DNA from 4 places in the Macrococcus psychrotolerans genome. Region 4 is predicted to be linked to each of the others. Evidence: riboswitches for the same ligand, from Rfam matches in the RefSeq annotation. Region 4 holds a riboswitch; each other region holds the start of a gene.

Region 1 (4,198 bases), 830 kb from region 4:
GTAAATTAGAACAGCTGAAGATTACTGAACCTGTTGTATACAATACGTATCATGAAGATGCAGATGTGTTAGTGATTGGTTATATTTCAACGTATGGAGCGATTGATGAAGCAATCCATCGTGTAGAAGGAAAGGTAAACCATCTGCATATGAAACAACTTCATCCGTTTCCGACAGAAGAGGTTCAGCAAGCGATAGATAAAGTGAAGAAAGTGATTGTTGTTGAACATAACTTTAACGGACAACTTGGACAGATTATCAAGATGAATACGAATCATCAAGGTAAGATGATTCAGATGAGTAAGTATGATGGTACACCTTACTTACCTCACGAAATTGAAGAGAAAATCAACGCAATATTAAAGGAGTTAATATAGATGGCAACATTTAAAGATTTCAGAAATAATGTGAAACCGAACTGGTGTCCTGGCTGTGGGGACTTCTCAGTACAAGCGGCGATACAAAAAGCATGTGCGAACATCGGCTTAGAACCAGAACAGCTCGCGTTAATAACAGGTATCGGCTGTTCTGGACGTCTGTCTGGATACGTAAATTCATATGGTGTGCATTCGATCCATGGTCGAGCATTACCGATGGCACAAGGTGTGAAGATGGCAAACCAGGAGCTTACAGTTATCGCTTCCGGTGGAGATGGTGATGGTTTTGCGATTGGTATGGGGCATACGATTCATGCGCTACGTAGAAATATTGATATCACGTATATTGTAATGGATAATCAAATTTATGGACTGACTAAAGGACAGACATCACCAAGTTCAGCACATGGATTTGTCACTAAGACAACGCCAAAAGGCTCGATTGAGAAGCATGTTTCTCCGCTTGAACTTGCACTTGCAAGTGGCGCAACTTTTGTCGCACAAAGCTTTTCTAGTGATATAAAAGATTTAACATCAATTATTGAAGCGGCAGTTAATCATAAAGGATTCTCATTCGTCAATGTATTTTCTCCGTGTGTCACATACAACAAAGTAAATACGTATGACTGGTTTAAAGAAAATTTGACGAAACTTGCTGATATTGAAGATTATGATCATACCAATAAACAGCTGGCGATCAATACAGTACACGAACAAGATGGGCTTGTTACAGGTATCGTGTATCAGGATACCGATGCACCGACGTACGAATCACAAATTGATGGCTACAGTGAGAACTTAACAAAAGCAGATCTAAATATTAAACAAGAGGAATTTGATGCTTTAATGGCTCAGTTCAAATAAAAACTAAGTATCTGTACCTTATTTATAATAAAGCTGTTATACTAAAACAGTACAAAATAATATAAATTTTTAAACACTAGGGGAGTTATTCTGAGATTGGATTCGTCCTAAACCCTTATATACCTGATCTGGATTATACCAGCGTAGGGAAGTGTCAACTGACACAACCTGCAATCAGGTTGTGTTTTTTTGGAGGCTAATATGAATAAAAAGTTATTGTTAAGTGCGAGTTGTGTCATTTTACTAGCAGGCTGTGGAGATCAGTCAGCCGATAAAGGTAAGGAAGATAAGAAAGAAAAAGTGACGATTATGCTGGACTGGACGCCGAATACAAATCATACAGGACTATATGTAGCACAAGAGAAAGGTTACTTTGACAAACAGGGTTTAGATGTTGAAATTAAGACACCTGGTGAAGTGAATGCCGATCAGCTTATCGCAGCAAACAAAAAAGATGTTCAGTTCGGAATTAGTGCACAGGAAACAGTGACGCAATCACGTTCTGAAGGCATTCCAGTGAAATCGATTGGAGCAATTATCCAGCATAATACGAGTGGATTTATGAGCTTGAAAGATAAGAATATTAAATCACCGAAAGATTATGCAGGGAAAACATACGGTGGATGGGGTGCACCGATTGAACAGCCAATGATTGATGCAGTTATGAAAAAAGACGGAGCATCAGTGAAAGACACTAAAATTATCAATATGGGAAATACTGATTTCTTTACTGCATCTAAGAAGAATATCGATTTCGCATGGGTTTATTATGGATGGACTGGAATCGAAGCAGAAACACGTAATATCGATGTAAATATGCAGTATTTAATTGATTACGATAAAAATCTGGATTATTACACACCTGTCGTTATTGCAAATGAAAAGTATTTAAAATCAAATGGTGAGACAGCTAAGAAATTTATGACCGCACTTAAAGAAGGTTATGAGTATTCAATTAAACATGACAAAGAGAGTGCAGATATTTTGATGAAGTCTGTTCCAGAACTTAAAAAACAAGAAAAGCTCGTATATGCATCACAAAAATATTTGTCACCTAAATATCAGGATGATGCGAAATACTGGGGCTATCAGGAAGAACGTATCTGGAAGAATTTTGGACAGTTTATGAAAGATAACAAAGTGATTACTAAAGACTTCATTGCTAAAGATGCATTTACAAATGAATATGTGGAGGGTAAATAATGGCAGATACAATAATGAGCATACAAATTATTCCGAAGACGCCAAATGGTGAAGATGTAATTCCATATGTTGATCGCGCAATTGAAGTGATTGAAGCATCAAACTTAAAGTACATCGTGAATCCGCTTGAAACATCAATTGAGGGGAACATGAATGAGTTGCTTAAGTTAATCGAATTAATGAATAAAGAGATGCGTGAAATGGGGTGTCCATCTATTATTTCACAAGTAAAGTTTTATCATGCCGAAGAAGTATCGATGGATGTGCTTGTACAGAAGTATAGATGATGAAATATGTTAAGTTTTTTCTATTTTTTATAGTACTACTTTATTTTTGGGAACTGCTCGTTCGGTTACTACAAGTTGATGCATATACGTTACCTGCGCCAAGCGTAATATTTATCAGCTTCTTTAATGACTTTAACACATATCATGTGCATTTATATCCGACTATATTACTCGTTATATTAGGCATTATTTGCTCGGTATTATGCGGTATTACTGTAGCCGTACTATTACGTTTAATCCCTGGGCTGCATGAGTATGTCTATCCATTGCTCATAATGAGTCAGAATGTACCCGTTATCGTCATTGCACCACTACTAGTCATTTGGTTCGGATTTGGAATATTGCCGAAACTTATCGTGATAACACTTGTGTGTTTCTTTCCGATAACTGTGAGCTTACTTGAAGGATTTAATGAGACAGATAAAGAATTAGAGAAATATATGAAGATGATGGGGGCAACGCGTCTTGAACGTTTCAAAAAGCTTGAATGGCCAAATAGTATGCCTTATTTCTTTAATGGATTAAAGATTGCTGGCACATACTCAGTAATGGGTGCAATCATTTCTGAATGGCTTGGCAGTGATAAAGGTTTAGGTAAATTTATGCTTATAGCTCAGCGTGCATTTCAAGTAGATCAGGTGTTTGTAGCAATTGTCTGGATCATTATCTTTGCTATGGTCATTTATCTTGTTATATATATTATTCAGCGTATTGTATTGAGGTGGCAACGATGATTCCTATTATTCAACTTAACGATATTATGCATCGTTACGATAAAGATATTGTAATTAATAATATTAACCTAGAACTGAATAAAGGTGAGATTGTTGCATTGATCGGCCCGAGTGGCAGCGGTAAGAGTACGATATTAAATATTATCGGCGGATTACTCATCCCTTCAAGTGGCGAGTGCTTATTGCAAGGGGAACGTATCAATGGGAAAACAGGACATGTGTCCTTTATGCCTCAGACACACTCACTGATGCCATGGCGTACAGTGATACAAAACATTAACCTCGCAACAGAGATCAGTGCGAATGATAGCGTGAATAAATCAGAACAATTGTTAGAAAGAGCAGGCTTCACTTCCATTAAAGATAGATACCCCAATGAGCTTTCTGGGGGAATGAAGCAGCGTGTTTCATTCCTACGTGCATTAAATACAGAACATCAATTACTGTTACTGGATGAACCATTTTCAGCATTGGATGAAATAACACGTAATGATATGCAGATCTGGTTGAGGTCTTTATTATTGGAGAGTGATAAAACGGTGCTGATGATTACACATAGTATTGATGAAGCAATTAAGATGAGTAACCGTATACTCGTTTTAAATCAGAAACCTGCTACGATAGTCAGATCGATAGATGTGAACCAGGATTTATCTGTTTCGCAAATCGCAGAATTAAAAGCACAAATTATTCAATTATTAAAATAACCGAATGTGAGATTGACTCACATTCG
Region 2 (4,198 bases), 940 kb from region 4:
ATGTAGTTAATAATGATACAGATGTTGATAATAGAATTAAAGTTGTATTTCTAGAAAACTACAATGTGACATTAGCTGAAGATATTATGCCGGCAGCAGAAATATCAGAACAGATTTCAACTGCATCGATGGAAGCATCAGGGACAGGTAATATGAAGATGATGATGAATGGTGCGATTACACTTGGTACGATGGACGGTGCGAATGTTGAAATTGCTGAGCTTGTAGGTAAAGAGAATATCTTTATCTTTGGTTTAAGTTCTGAAGAAGTCATTAATTATCAGTTAAATGGTGGCTACCGAGCAGAGGACATCTATAAGACGGATTCACGTGTGAAAAATGCGATGGACGCGCTTATCAATGAACAGTTCGGCAGAAACTATGCATTTAATGACCTGTACTACCATGTACTGACAAACAATGATCCGTACTTCCTGCTTAAAGACTTTAACTCATATGTTGATATTCATTTGACTGCGATGGCAACATATCAGGATAAGAGGAAGTGGAATCAGATGAGCTTGACGAATATAATGAAGTCGGGTCAATTCTCTAGTGACCGAACGATACAGCAATATGCGACTGATATTTGGAAGTTGAATTAATTAAGGGCTGAGACGATAAAGTCTCAGTTTTTTTATGGAAATTTCGCCATCATCTGTTATACTAAATATATAACAGAAACTTTTTATTTTGTATTTTAAATTGTTCTATAATATGTATAACAAAAAGGGGTGTTGACAATATATATTGAATTAAATGAAGGGAGCACGACTCCTGTATATTTGCAGCTTGCGAATGCGATAATTGCGAATATAGCATCAGAAAATGCAGTGCCATATGATGCGTTACCTTCAAGCAGAAGTTTAGCTCGTGGATTACAAATTAACATGCATACTGTGAATAAAGCATACCATTACCTGGAAGATAAGGGGTTGATACTCGTTCAGCCTAAGTCAGGTGCGATCATTCATCCGGATGCATTGAAGGCTGCTACGAAAGCCGAACAGGAAGATTTGCTGGAACGATTAAAGCCGATAATCGATGAAGCGAAATGCAAGCAGGTCGATATATCAGACTTATTAAAAAAATTAGAGGAGCGTGAATAATATGGAAGCCGTTATTACAACTATTATCTTACTTTGTACAGGTCTACTCTTTTTACTGAATGCACGATATATCAGAAGAAATATTCTCTTTAGTGTGTATGTTCCGGACAGTAAGCGTAATGATAGTAAGGTGAGAAATATTGCGCAAACGTATAAACGAAATGTATTCATTATCAGTATATTATTTGCAGTTATTCATTTATTGTTGAGGACGATATTACAATCTGAATTGCAGTTTATCCTGTTTACGATACTTATATTCCTATTGATTATCGCAATGATCTGGATATATAGAAGTGCATTTAATCAGATGAGATCTTTAAAAGAAAAAGAAGACTGGATGGCAGACATTAAAATGTATAAAGCTGTAGATACAAGTTTAATGGATGAAGAAAATTCGACGACTTCATACTTCTATATGATACAATTCGTAATGCTCATGGCAGCGGTAATATATGTTGCAATGAACTATCATACAATACCTGACACAATTGCGACGCACTGGGGGCTTAATGGTGTACCGGATGATTGGAGTGATAAAAATATAATAACTGTATTCTTCCCTTCAGGCATAGCACTCTTTATGATATTTGTGTTATGGGGTTCAAGCAAAGGGTTATCACTTTACCAGTCAAATGTGAGTCCGGCAAACAAAGAAGCTTCGAAAAAGTATGCGACAGATACGAAGCGCAATAACGAGATGTTACTGCACGTCATATCATTTATTATGACAATTTTATTTATCTTCATTCTCGTAAGACCTGTTCTGTTCGGGAAAGAATATATGCCACCTTATATAATGGAAAGTATTATATTTATATCAATTGTCGTGGTGATATTTGGTATTATTCAGCAGATTAGCAATGATAAGAAGTATCGTGCCTCAGCCGCTTTAAATGATAAAGCACCGTATCATAATGAAAAAAATTACATATGGGGACTGTTTTATTATAATAAAGAAGATGATAACGTGTGGGTACCAAAATTATCTGAATTTGGGATGACACTCAATATGGCAAGACCAGCTGCATGGTTTATCGCATTTATGATTATTGTGTTTCCTATAATACCGATAGTGATTATGATTATAATGACTTGAGATAAATATTTAATATGATACGATTATACTATACTACAAATAAAAATAAAAAATGTCACTAGGGGTGCATTCGTGCTGAGAGGAGTAATCCGACCCTTTGAACCTGTTTGGTTTATACCAGCGTAGGGAAGTGCTTAATGCCTATACCTGCGTATAGGCATTTTTTATTGAGGAGGAATAACATGTTTACTGAGCGCATATTAAAGCGTGTCGAACCGATCTGGGCTTCTTATCTGGAACATCCTTTCGTTAAGGGGCTAGGTGATGGTTCGCTTGAGAAGGAAAAGTTTCAGTTCTGGTTAAAACAAGATTATGTTTATTTAATTGATTATGCTAAATTAATGGCGATCGGGAGTGCGAAGGCACCTGACCTGCGTGTGATGGGCATATTCTCTAAACTGCTGCATGGTACGTTGTTTATGGAGATGGATTTACATCGCAGCTATGCGAAACAGTTTGGCATTTCTGAAAGTGAATCAGAAGCAACTGAAGCGGCATCAGTGAATACAGCGTATACGAGCTATATGCTGAACCATGCACAGCGTGGTGGTGCCGAACATGTTACGGCGTGTCTGCTTGCGTGCGCATGGAGTTATAACTATATCGGGAATCATTTAGCGGAGCAGGACGGCGCATTAGATGATAATAATCCATATCGTGACTGGATTGAAACATATTCAGGGGAAGCATTTACGGAACTTATGAATGATGCAATTGCACTGATGGATGAGCTTGCTGAAGGTATGCCGGAGCGTGTACTTGCAGATTTAGAGGAGATTATTGTTAAAACAAGCTACTACGAGTATATGTTCTGGGAGATGTGTGAATTTAAAGCACATTGGGACATTCCAGTGAAGTAAGTTGTAATGTTAGAATAGTTAAAGTCAGAAGCTAAGCGGATGCTTAGCTTCTTCTTTATTATTTATTTAAAAAGAAAATTTCGAAAAGTGTGAAATGTATACGACAACAATCGATTATTTTTTGTTACTATAATAAGAACACATATATATATTATAAAAACAGGAAGGGATTGTTGATGTGGATATTTTGATTGGAACAGGTTTCTTACTCCTTGTCCTTGTGCTGTTTACGTTATTTACGTATAAAGCACCATCTGGTATGAAGGCGATGGGGGCATTAGCGAATGCCGCGATTGCAACATTTCTTGTCGAGGCGTTTCAGAAATACGTTGGTGGAAATATATTCGGAATAAAGTTTCTAGAAGAATTAGGAGATACAGCCGGAAGTCTCGGTGGTGTAGCAGCAGCTGGTTTAGTTGCTTTATCTATTGGTGTATCTCCCGTTTATGCACTCATTATAGCAGCAAGTTGTGGGGGCCTTGATTTATTACCCGGGTTCGTTGCAGGGTATGTCGTTGGTTATGTTATGAAATATGCTGAAAAATATGTGCCTGAAGGTGTTGATCTAATTGTAGGAATTATTATTATCGCGCCGCTTGCACGTATGCTTGCAATGCTTGTTACACCATTAGTAAATAATACGCTAATTAAAATTGGTGAAGTGATACAGCAATCTACAGATGCGAGTCCGCTGGTTATGGGATTTGTGCTTGGTGGTATTATTACGGTTGTAGGAACTGCACCACTGAGTTCGATGGCTCTAACAGCACTACTTGGTCTGACAGGGTTACCGATGGCGATTGCTGCAATGGTATCATTCAGTTCAGCGTTTATTAATTCAACGATGTTCTATAAATTAAAGTTAGGAGATCGTGCCTCTATCTTAGCTGTTGGCATCGAACCGTTATCACAGGCAGATATTATATCCTTAAATCCTGTACCGATCTATTCTTGTAACTTTATCGGTGGTGCACTTGCGGGTATGGTTATTGCACATTCTGGAATGATTAATGATGCACCTGGAACAGCGAGTCCTCTAGCTGGATTTTTAGTGATGTTCGGCTTTAACGAACCACTTCAGATTATTGGATGGGGTAGCGTTATTGCGGTAATCTGTCTAATTGTTGGGC
Region 3 (4,198 bases), 380 kb from region 4:
TATTCTATAGGCAACAAATGATATGAGAGAATCGTACTCTATAAAGACTATGATAAAACCCCAACATTTATATGTTGGGGGTTTTATCGTATCATCAAATTCTGATAATAGACTCCTTTTCTAATAGTCTTATCTGATTTTTTACATATTCAATATTTTCCTCTTCTATAATATCAAAATCAGGTTCATCCAGAATTTGAAGAAACTCTTCTAATAATTCTATATCGTTAAAAGATGTAAGCTCTAACGAACGCCAGTAATGATAATAAGCTGCATCATATGCATCAACTTCATAGTTGAAATGAAAATGGTAAATACTTGCGACCATTTCATGATATTCTACTTCATCTTTAAGATGTGCAATATTTGATAAGTATTTCATCAAATAATAATCTTGTACTTCATGTTCCATAAAATACATAAGTACATCATTTAACTTTTTGTCCATAATCATCTCCTGCACTTCTTCAGGTAAACGTTTAAGAGCTATATGGAATGTATTCATAATGTTAACCTCATTTTTACCGACTTCAATATGTGACTGTCAAAATCATCTTCAAATTCGTCCTGTACTAAAAAACCAAATTTTTTATAAAAATTATAGCCAACCTTATTTTCTTTCTCTACTACAACGTCTATAAACTTTATTCCTTCCATCTGTGAAATTCCATGCTTTATAAGCGTGCTACCTATCCTTAAATTTTGGTAGTCCGGGAGTAAGTAAATAGCAGCCAGTTCAGCTATACCATTCTCATCTGGTTTGCTGAAATTTGCAAAGCCTACAACTTGATCTTCGAATTCTGCTACATACATTTTCGTCAACGCTAACCTTTTTTCTAACATAGATGAACTGTAGGCCATCTCTAAAAAATTATCTTGTATATGAAGCGGTATTATTCCTTCATATGTATCATGCCAGCTGAGTTTTGCAATGTGTTGTATCTTTGGAATATCATCTTCAGTCATACTTCTTATTTTAGAATTCATGCTATCCTTCCTTATATCTTTATAATTATTTATAAAAGTTTATTTTATGGTTAATCTATACATATTGAGTTGTTGGAATGACAGGCATGTCTTAATCTTTCTTCTAAGTATTTGATATTATAAATTATTAATATTTATATTTTTGTAAGCAAATAAAAGCCACTAATCAAGCCGCTTCTTTATTTCACTAACGCTAAAGCACATTCCCCGAGAAATGTTTTAGATACTGTAACACCTGTTTTTGTTTCGTTCAGTCGGATATATCCTGCTGATTCATAGTCTTTAAGATAATGAATCAGACTTTCTTCTGTCATCTCTGCATATTCATGTGCCATTAAATTTCTAAGTCTGTCTAGTGTAAGTTCGACGTCTTTATAGATTTCAATCGTATACATTACATATTTGAAGATATGCACTTCTTTATGTGCGATTTCGTTCTCTATATCTAGTGATTCCTGTTCATCGATTTCTCTTAATATTTCTTCAGATGTCATGCGTTCTTCTTGTAATCTACCCATCGTTACTTGTTTTAATTGTGCTTCATCTATATCATCTCGTTCACCGTTACTCATATTTTCACGCAGTTCAGCGTGTTCATCTAGCAATGCTGCTAATTGTTTTTCATTTATTTCATTCATTTTTACATCCCCTTTCTTTTTCTATTTTATCATTTAAATTTAGAAGTTTGAATTATCAGCCATTGAGTGCTATTCTTAATTACATAATCGAATATGGCTAGGGGTGCTCTTAGAGCTGAGAAGACTTTGTCTGACTCTCATAACCTGATTTGGATAATTCCAACGTAGGGAAGCAGTTATCATTTATATAATTATAAATATTTATATATTTTTTATATATTTTGACCACCCGTAGTTTGTTTGCGGGTGGTCTTTTTTTGGAGGTTGCTTATGTTTTATATGATTACACCATTCGTGGAACCGAGTGATGCTGTTATACAGTCGATTGTGGATGTAGAAGCTTTGATTGATGGTGTGATTCTACGTCTAGATGCGTGTGATGATGCGCTGGATGTATTTATTATGCAGTTGAAACGGCACATAGATCCTTCTAAGATTATTGTGCATAATACACCTCATTTGATGATAAAGCATGGTCTGACACGCATCCATTTTAAGGAGCGTGCTGGTGATGCGATAGCATTCAAGCAACAACATCCTGAATTTCGTGTCGGTATGAGTGTGCACAGTGAGGACAGCGTGCGCCTGATTGATGGCGTGCTTGATTACTGTATATTCGGTCACGTCTTCCCTACGCCTTCAAAGCCAGGTCTCACACCTCAAAGTGCGTCTGTAATTGGCACAGTACTTTCATATGATATCCCGATTGTTGCAATCGGTGGTATCGATGAACATACGATACATCAGCTTGATACTCGATTTAGTGGATTCAGTGGTATTCGTTTGTTTCAGCATAAGGCACATCTTGAGCACGTTCGAAAGGAGTGGTTGTTACGAAATTCGATGTCTTAATTATCGGTGGCGGCATTATTGGCCAGAGTATATGCTATCACTTAAAACAAGAAGGTATTTCGATTGCCATTATTGATGATTTTAGTAGATGCAGAGCGACGCATGCTGCTGGCGGTATGCTTGGTGCACAAAATGAATTTTATTCTGATTCCCCTCTCTTCCAGTTTTCTATGGAAGGGCAACATATGATGAAAGATTTTGCTGATGAATTGGCACATTTAGGTTATGTAATCGATTATCAGCAGCATGGTTTATTAAAGATTGCTTCACATGGCGAGCATGAATCTTTACTTCAACAGTATGATTTTCTTAATGCACAGTTTAAGACAACAGAGTTAGTTAAAAATCGTTTGGATGAGTTTGCACATGGTTATATCCGCAATCATGACCTTGCGATGTGGATTCCGACAGATGGACAAGTCAATGCTGTTAAATACCATCAGGCACTCATGACATTAAATGAAGATGTTACGTTTATTCACGATCGCGTAATAGACGTGAAAGCAAATGATGGATTTAATGTGCGTACCAGCTCGCAAACATATGAAGCACAGCAAATCGTCGTTGCAGCAGGTATGTATTCAGGTGACATCCTTAAATCTCTTGGTATCCATCTTGAAATGCACGGTGTAAAAGGTGAAGTGATGACGATACATCACCATACATTAGATATGAAAGAGACATTGTTCCAGACAAATGGGCATTATATCGTACCGAAGTCAGATGATTTATATGTGATAGGTGCAACGACATCGATGAATGGTGACAATACAGTAAGTGAAGAAGGTATCGACTGGCTAAAAGAAATGACGCTGGACCTATTACCAGAACTCATGAATGGTGAAATTGTCGATAGCAGATGCGGCTTTCGTCCCGATAACCCACTGCAGCGACCAGTAATCGATGAGGTCCGTGATAATCTATTTGTCGCAACCGGTCATTATCGTAATGGCATCCTCTTATCGAAGATTACCGGAGCACTGATGCATAAACTTATGTTCGATAAACAGCATCCGCTTGCAATGAAATATAAAGATCATTTTAAACTGGAGGATATACATGAAACTATACTTAAATGATGAATTGTACGAAACACAAGAAACGATGCTTGTTCCATTTTTAGAAACTTTGAATATCGATTTAAAGCGTGCGGTTATCGTAATCGATGATATGCCCGTACAAAAAGACAAGTGGGATGAGACTGAAATTAGACCAGAACAACGATTAGAATTATTAGAATTTGTAGGAGGCGGTTAATATGCTAAAGATTGGACCAATAGAACTTGAATCGAGACTCATCCTTGGTACAGGAAAATTTGAAAATGGTGATATACAGCGTGAAGCGGTAGATGCAAGCGAAACGAATGCATTAACGTTCGCTGTGCGACGCATGAACCTCTATGATAAAGACTTACCGAATCCATTAGAATCTGTTGATTTAGATAAATATATTACATTCCCTAATACAGCCGGCGCTAAGACTGCAGAAGAGGCTGTAAAAATTGCTGAGATCGCCCGAGCTGCAGGGATGTGCGATATGATCAAAGTTGAAATTATTGGGGACGGTAAAACATTATTACCCGATGCGATTGAGACGTATAAAGCGTGTGAAATTCTGCTAGAGAGAGGATTTATTGTCTGTCCTTACATTCAATGTGATGTTGTACTTGCGAAGAAACTTGAAACGCTTGGTGCACATGCAATAATGCCACTCGGCTCAC
Region 4 (4,198 bases):
ACGCTTTCAGTCGATAGCGATTGATCTGCATCTGTCCCTTTCATTGCGGCATCTTCTGTTAATGCTGCAAGCTCTGACGCATTCCCACGAATGACACTAATATGATGCTCGTTCAGCAATTTTAAGCAGAAGTCTTTACGAAACTTAGATGCACCACAAGCGACAGGATCAAGTACGATAGGTACATGATGTTTATTTGCAAATGCAGCCGCTTGTAACATGTTTTCCTTATCCCCTTCTTCAATTGACCCTATATTGATCAGTAACGCACCAGCATACGCTAAAAACTCATCCATTTCTTGACGTTCTGTCGCCATCGCAGGGCTTGCACCAAGTGCGAGCAGACCGTTCGCTGTAAAGTTTTTGACGACATCATTCGTAATACAGATGATCAACGGGTTGTCTTTACGAAGTTGAGTGAGTTTTGTCATTATTCAACCTCCTGAAACTTAAAGTGATTTACTGGGCCCTGGCCATGACCAATTCCAGGAGTGTACTTAATGGCCATATCCATATAGCGCTTCGCTAATCGCACAGCATCTTCTATACTCTTCCCTTTGGCAAGTTCTGCTGTGATGACAGCTGAATAAGTACAGCCCGTGCCATGTGTGTGCTTCGTATTATAACGTTCTCCAGGCAAAGTAATTAATCCCGTCTTTGTGAAGAGATAGTCTGTCGCATCTCCCTTTAAGTGTCCACCTTTGATAAGTACGCTTCGAGAACCAATTTCATCGATAAATATTTTTCCTGCACGTGAGATATCTTCTTCTGATTCCACCTTCATTTCAACAATTTTCTCTAGTTCAGGTATATTTGGTGTCACCACTGTCGCAATATCCAGTAATTTTGTACGCACAGCATTTTGACCATTTTCATCAAGCAACAAATCTCCACTTTTAGCCACCATCACAGGATCGATGACATACGGGATGTTATAACGTTCTATATACGGCCTCACCACGTCCATCACTGCACTTGTTGCTAACATCCCTGTCTTTACTGCATCCGGAACAATGTCTGAATATACACTTTCAAGTTGTTTCTGTATAATGTCCACAGGCTGGTTAAAGACATCCTGCACGCCTAATGTATTCTGTGCAACAAGACTTGTTACTACACTCATCCCGTATACGCCGCGTGACTGAAAGACTTTCAAGTCTACTGTCGTCCCAGCACCTCCTGTAGGATCGGTTCCGGCAATCGATAATGCTGTTTTCATCAATAGCCCTCCCATGTTTCAATGTTATAGGACATATTAAAGAAGCGCTTCTCATGAATACAGCTTTCAACAAAGTTCTTTCTTAATATATTTAGTTCTTCATCAGAAGCTGTTTCACTGAACTCATCTACCCAGCGATCTAAATGACCGATAAGCTCATCCATATTTGTACAATAAAAGTCGACCCAAGGTTTTAGCGGATTACCTTCCAGGTCATTACGTTCAGCAATCTTTAGTGCCAGCTGCTGATAGACATATGGACAAGGTGCCATCGCACATATCGTAAAGCTCGCATCACTATAGCGGTAGGCATTGTAATACATATGCTTAATATAATGATCACTTGATGGATACCATTCTCCTTCTTCAATCACTGTCTTATAATCAACACCTGCATAGTCTGCTAATGTATAGTGCGCATCCACTTCACCATTCATAACAAAATCGATTTGGCCGAGTAAGAACTGAATTCCTTCTCTATCATTAAGTTTCGGAATAAGTAGGCTATATATCTTTGCAAACTCGTTTAAATATAAACTATCTGCCTTTAAGTAATGTTTTACTGCTTCTTTCTTTAGATCCCCATGAATAATACCTTGAATAAAAGGATCATTATAAATCGATTCAATAATCGGTTCTACTTCTTTTTTCAACTGTCTCGTAAACACGTTATCCCTCCTAAAAATAAAAACCTATCTCCTGATAGGAAATAGGTTAAATACACATAACGGGTACTTAGCACGACTTTCCTACGCCGGCATTATCCGGATCAGGTAAAGGGTTCGGCAAAAGCCGTCTCAGCGCAAGGCACCCCTAGTGTGTATATTAATATTAGTGTAACGAAGTTAATGGATTAATGCAAAAAAAGAACTTTAAAGTGAATACACCTTAGAGTTCTAATATCGTTACTATAAACGTGCCCCACATACTGGCCATGGCTGCGCACCGCGCATATTGTATAAAATTTGAGCACGTTTCGTTTGCTCTGCTGCAGAAGCTTGGTGTGGATAACCACTTCCACCGACACCACGCCATGTCTGTAAATTGAACTGATACATTCCATAGTAGCCATTTCCTGTATTAATTGATGGATTGCCACCAGATTCACATCTTGCTAATGCTGCCCAGTTTAATCCGTTGTTCACACGAACAGCCGGTGCTTGTGTCCTTGTCGTAGTCACACGCTTTGTCGTCGATGCCTTATAAACAGTCTGTCTTACTGGTGCTTGGTATGCTGACTTAGCAACAGCACGTTTAACTGGTGCTTGATATGCTGTTCTTGTAACGGGTGCAGCTGCTACAGCCGGTCCATTAACCTTCAATGTACGTCCAGCAATAATTAAATCTGAATGCAAACCATTCCATGCTTTAAGCTGCGCAACAGATACACCGTAACGTGATGCAACCTTGCCCAAAGTATCTCCAGGAACGATGCGGTAATATGAACCTGTAGTTACAGGTGCTGTGTATGCAGATTTATATGTTGATTTATAAGTATTTCGTTTTGTTGTATTCTCATTAATATTTAATACTTGATTCACATGAATTAAGTTAGATCTCAATCCATTCTCATGCTTTAATGCTTGAACTGACGTCCCATAGATTTGAGAGATTTTCCATAAAGAATCCCCACTTTTTACTCTATATTGTGCTGCATCCGCTTGAGTCGCTGCAAATGTTCCACCTACTGCAAATACTGTCGTTACCGCTAAAAGTTTTTTCATCTGGAAAAGTCCTCCTAAAGATTATCTACAATTTTTAATACGTTAACTACATTAAAATTTCATATTTCATAGGTTGCAACAATATAAAAGATTAAGTGTTATGTTAAATTTCTGACTAATTAATACGCCGTTGACCACTGAGAAGCTCCAGCAGTTTGATATAATATTCTTGCACGTTTCCATTGTTCTTCAACTGAAGCATTTGCAGGATTTCCTGTTCCACCTACAGATGCCCATGTTGATGGTGAAAATTGGAATAATCCGTAATATCCAGATGCATTAACAGCATTAGGGTTGCCACCTGATTCACGTTGTGCGATAACGCGTAAATGTGCATCCATTGATGAGTTTCCAGCAGGAGCTGCTTGCTGGACTGGCTTTTGTGCTGCTTGTTGGACCGGTGCTTGCTCTACTGGCTTTTGTGCTACTTGTTGGACCGGTGCTTGTTGCACTGGCTTTTGTGCCACTGGTTGCGCTACTTGCTCTTGTGCTACTTGTTGGACTGGTTGCTCTACTGGTTGTTGTGCTGCCGGTTTAGCTGTTTGCTCTGGGGCTTTGACTACCGGTGCTTGATACGCCACTGGTTGTTGTACAGTTACTGGTGCTTGCTGAGCAGCTGTTTGCGTAACGATTTGTCTTTTTTCCTCTTTATCAACAACAATCAGTTTACCTACTTTAAGATTTTTATTTGTTTCAATATTGTTCCATCTCTTTAAATCTGCAACTTTAGTATCAAACTTTTTAGCGATCTTCTCTAAAGTGTCTCCTTTTTGGACTTCATATTTACCTTTAACTAATACTTCTAATTTTTGATTCGGTAAGATGATATCTGATTCTATTTTGTTAATTTTTTTAATTCTTTCAACTGTAGTGTCATATTTATCTGCGATTGACCAAAGTGACTCCCCATAAGTTACTGTATGTTCTTTTGCATCTGCCTGTGCTGAAATTCCTGTAGCTAAAATTGCCATTCCTGTAAGTGCAGTAATTTTTTTCATTGTGAGTGTTGCCTCCGATAATTTTCTTAATTTATATTAATAATTATATTTGTCTTTTATTGAATGATATAAATTTAACACGTATTGATATTTCTTTGGTTACAGGAAGATGATTTATAATTACAAATATATTACAAAAGCATATCAATTTAACATCGAACCCCCCAGTAGCGTTCAGCACAGCGCTACTGGGGGGTATGGGGTGTATTTGAATGAGGGTTAAATGTGAGTAATGAAATGGTGTTAAAATGGTGTAC

What was found. Region 4 has a riboswitch for thiamine pyrophosphate ahead of tenA (thiaminase II). Riboswitches for the same ligand answer to the same signal wherever they lie in the genome.
Region 1: it holds a riboswitch for thiamine pyrophosphate, as region 4 does, so the genes downstream of both, QA539_RS04885 (ABC transporter substrate-binding protein) here and tenA (thiaminase II) in region 4, are expected to answer to the same signal.
Region 2: it holds a riboswitch for thiamine pyrophosphate, as region 4 does, so the genes downstream of both, tenA (thiaminase II) here and tenA (thiaminase II) in region 4, are expected to answer to the same signal.
Region 3: it holds a riboswitch for thiamine pyrophosphate, as region 4 does, so the genes downstream of both, QA539_RS00715 (thiamine phosphate synthase) here and tenA (thiaminase II) in region 4, are expected to answer to the same signal.

What each region holds. Positions count from the first base shown of each region.
Region 1 is NZ_CP124591.1:972,979-977,176, forward strand. Features, by position in the region: gene QA539_RS04875 (2-oxoacid:acceptor oxidoreductase subunit alpha) at 1-377, shown strand, start outside; gene QA539_RS04880 (2-oxoacid:ferredoxin oxidoreductase subunit beta) at 378-1,241, shown strand; TPP riboswitch at 1,310-1,408, shown strand; gene QA539_RS04885 (ABC transporter substrate-binding protein) at 1,443-2,444, shown strand; gene QA539_RS04890 (thiamine-binding protein) at 2,444-2,731, shown strand; gene QA539_RS04895 (ABC transporter permease) at 2,731-3,465, shown strand; gene QA539_RS04900 (ABC transporter ATP-binding protein) at 3,462-4,172, shown strand.
Region 2 is NZ_CP124591.1:858,787-862,984, forward strand. Features, by position in the region: gene QA539_RS04355 (glycogen/starch/alpha-glucan phosphorylase) at 1-605, shown strand, start outside; gene QA539_RS04360 (GntR family transcriptional regulator) at 738-1,109, shown strand; gene QA539_RS04365 (DUF1648 domain-containing protein) at 1,111-2,208, shown strand; TPP riboswitch at 2,259-2,354, shown strand; gene tenA (thiaminase II) at 2,391-3,068, shown strand; gene QA539_RS04375 (PTS sugar transporter subunit IIC) at 3,247-4,198, shown strand, end outside.
Region 3 is NZ_CP124591.1:143,328-147,525, reverse strand. Features, by position in the region: gene QA539_RS00730 (hypothetical protein) at 95-505, opposite strand; gene QA539_RS00725 (GNAT family N-acetyltransferase) at 502-987, opposite strand; gene QA539_RS00720 (hypothetical protein) at 1,167-1,625, opposite strand; TPP riboswitch at 1,715-1,813, shown strand; gene QA539_RS00715 (thiamine phosphate synthase) at 1,896-2,477, shown strand; gene QA539_RS00710 (NAD(P)/FAD-dependent oxidoreductase) at 2,450-3,556, shown strand; gene thiS (sulfur carrier protein ThiS) at 3,537-3,734, shown strand; gene QA539_RS00700 (thiazole synthase) at 3,736-4,198, shown strand, end outside.
Region 4 is NZ_CP124591.1:1,801,854-1,806,051, forward strand. Features, by position in the region: gene thiM (hydroxyethylthiazole kinase) at 1-431, opposite strand, end outside; gene thiD (bifunctional hydroxymethylpyrimidine kinase/phosphomethylpyrimidine kinase) at 431-1,219, opposite strand; gene tenA (thiaminase II) at 1,219-1,887, opposite strand; TPP riboswitch at 1,949-2,044, opposite strand; gene QA539_RS09430 (LysM peptidoglycan-binding domain-containing protein) at 2,128-2,943, opposite strand; gene QA539_RS09435 (LysM peptidoglycan-binding domain-containing protein) at 3,063-3,941, opposite strand; gene QA539_RS09440 (single-stranded DNA-binding protein) at 4,185-4,198, opposite strand, start outside.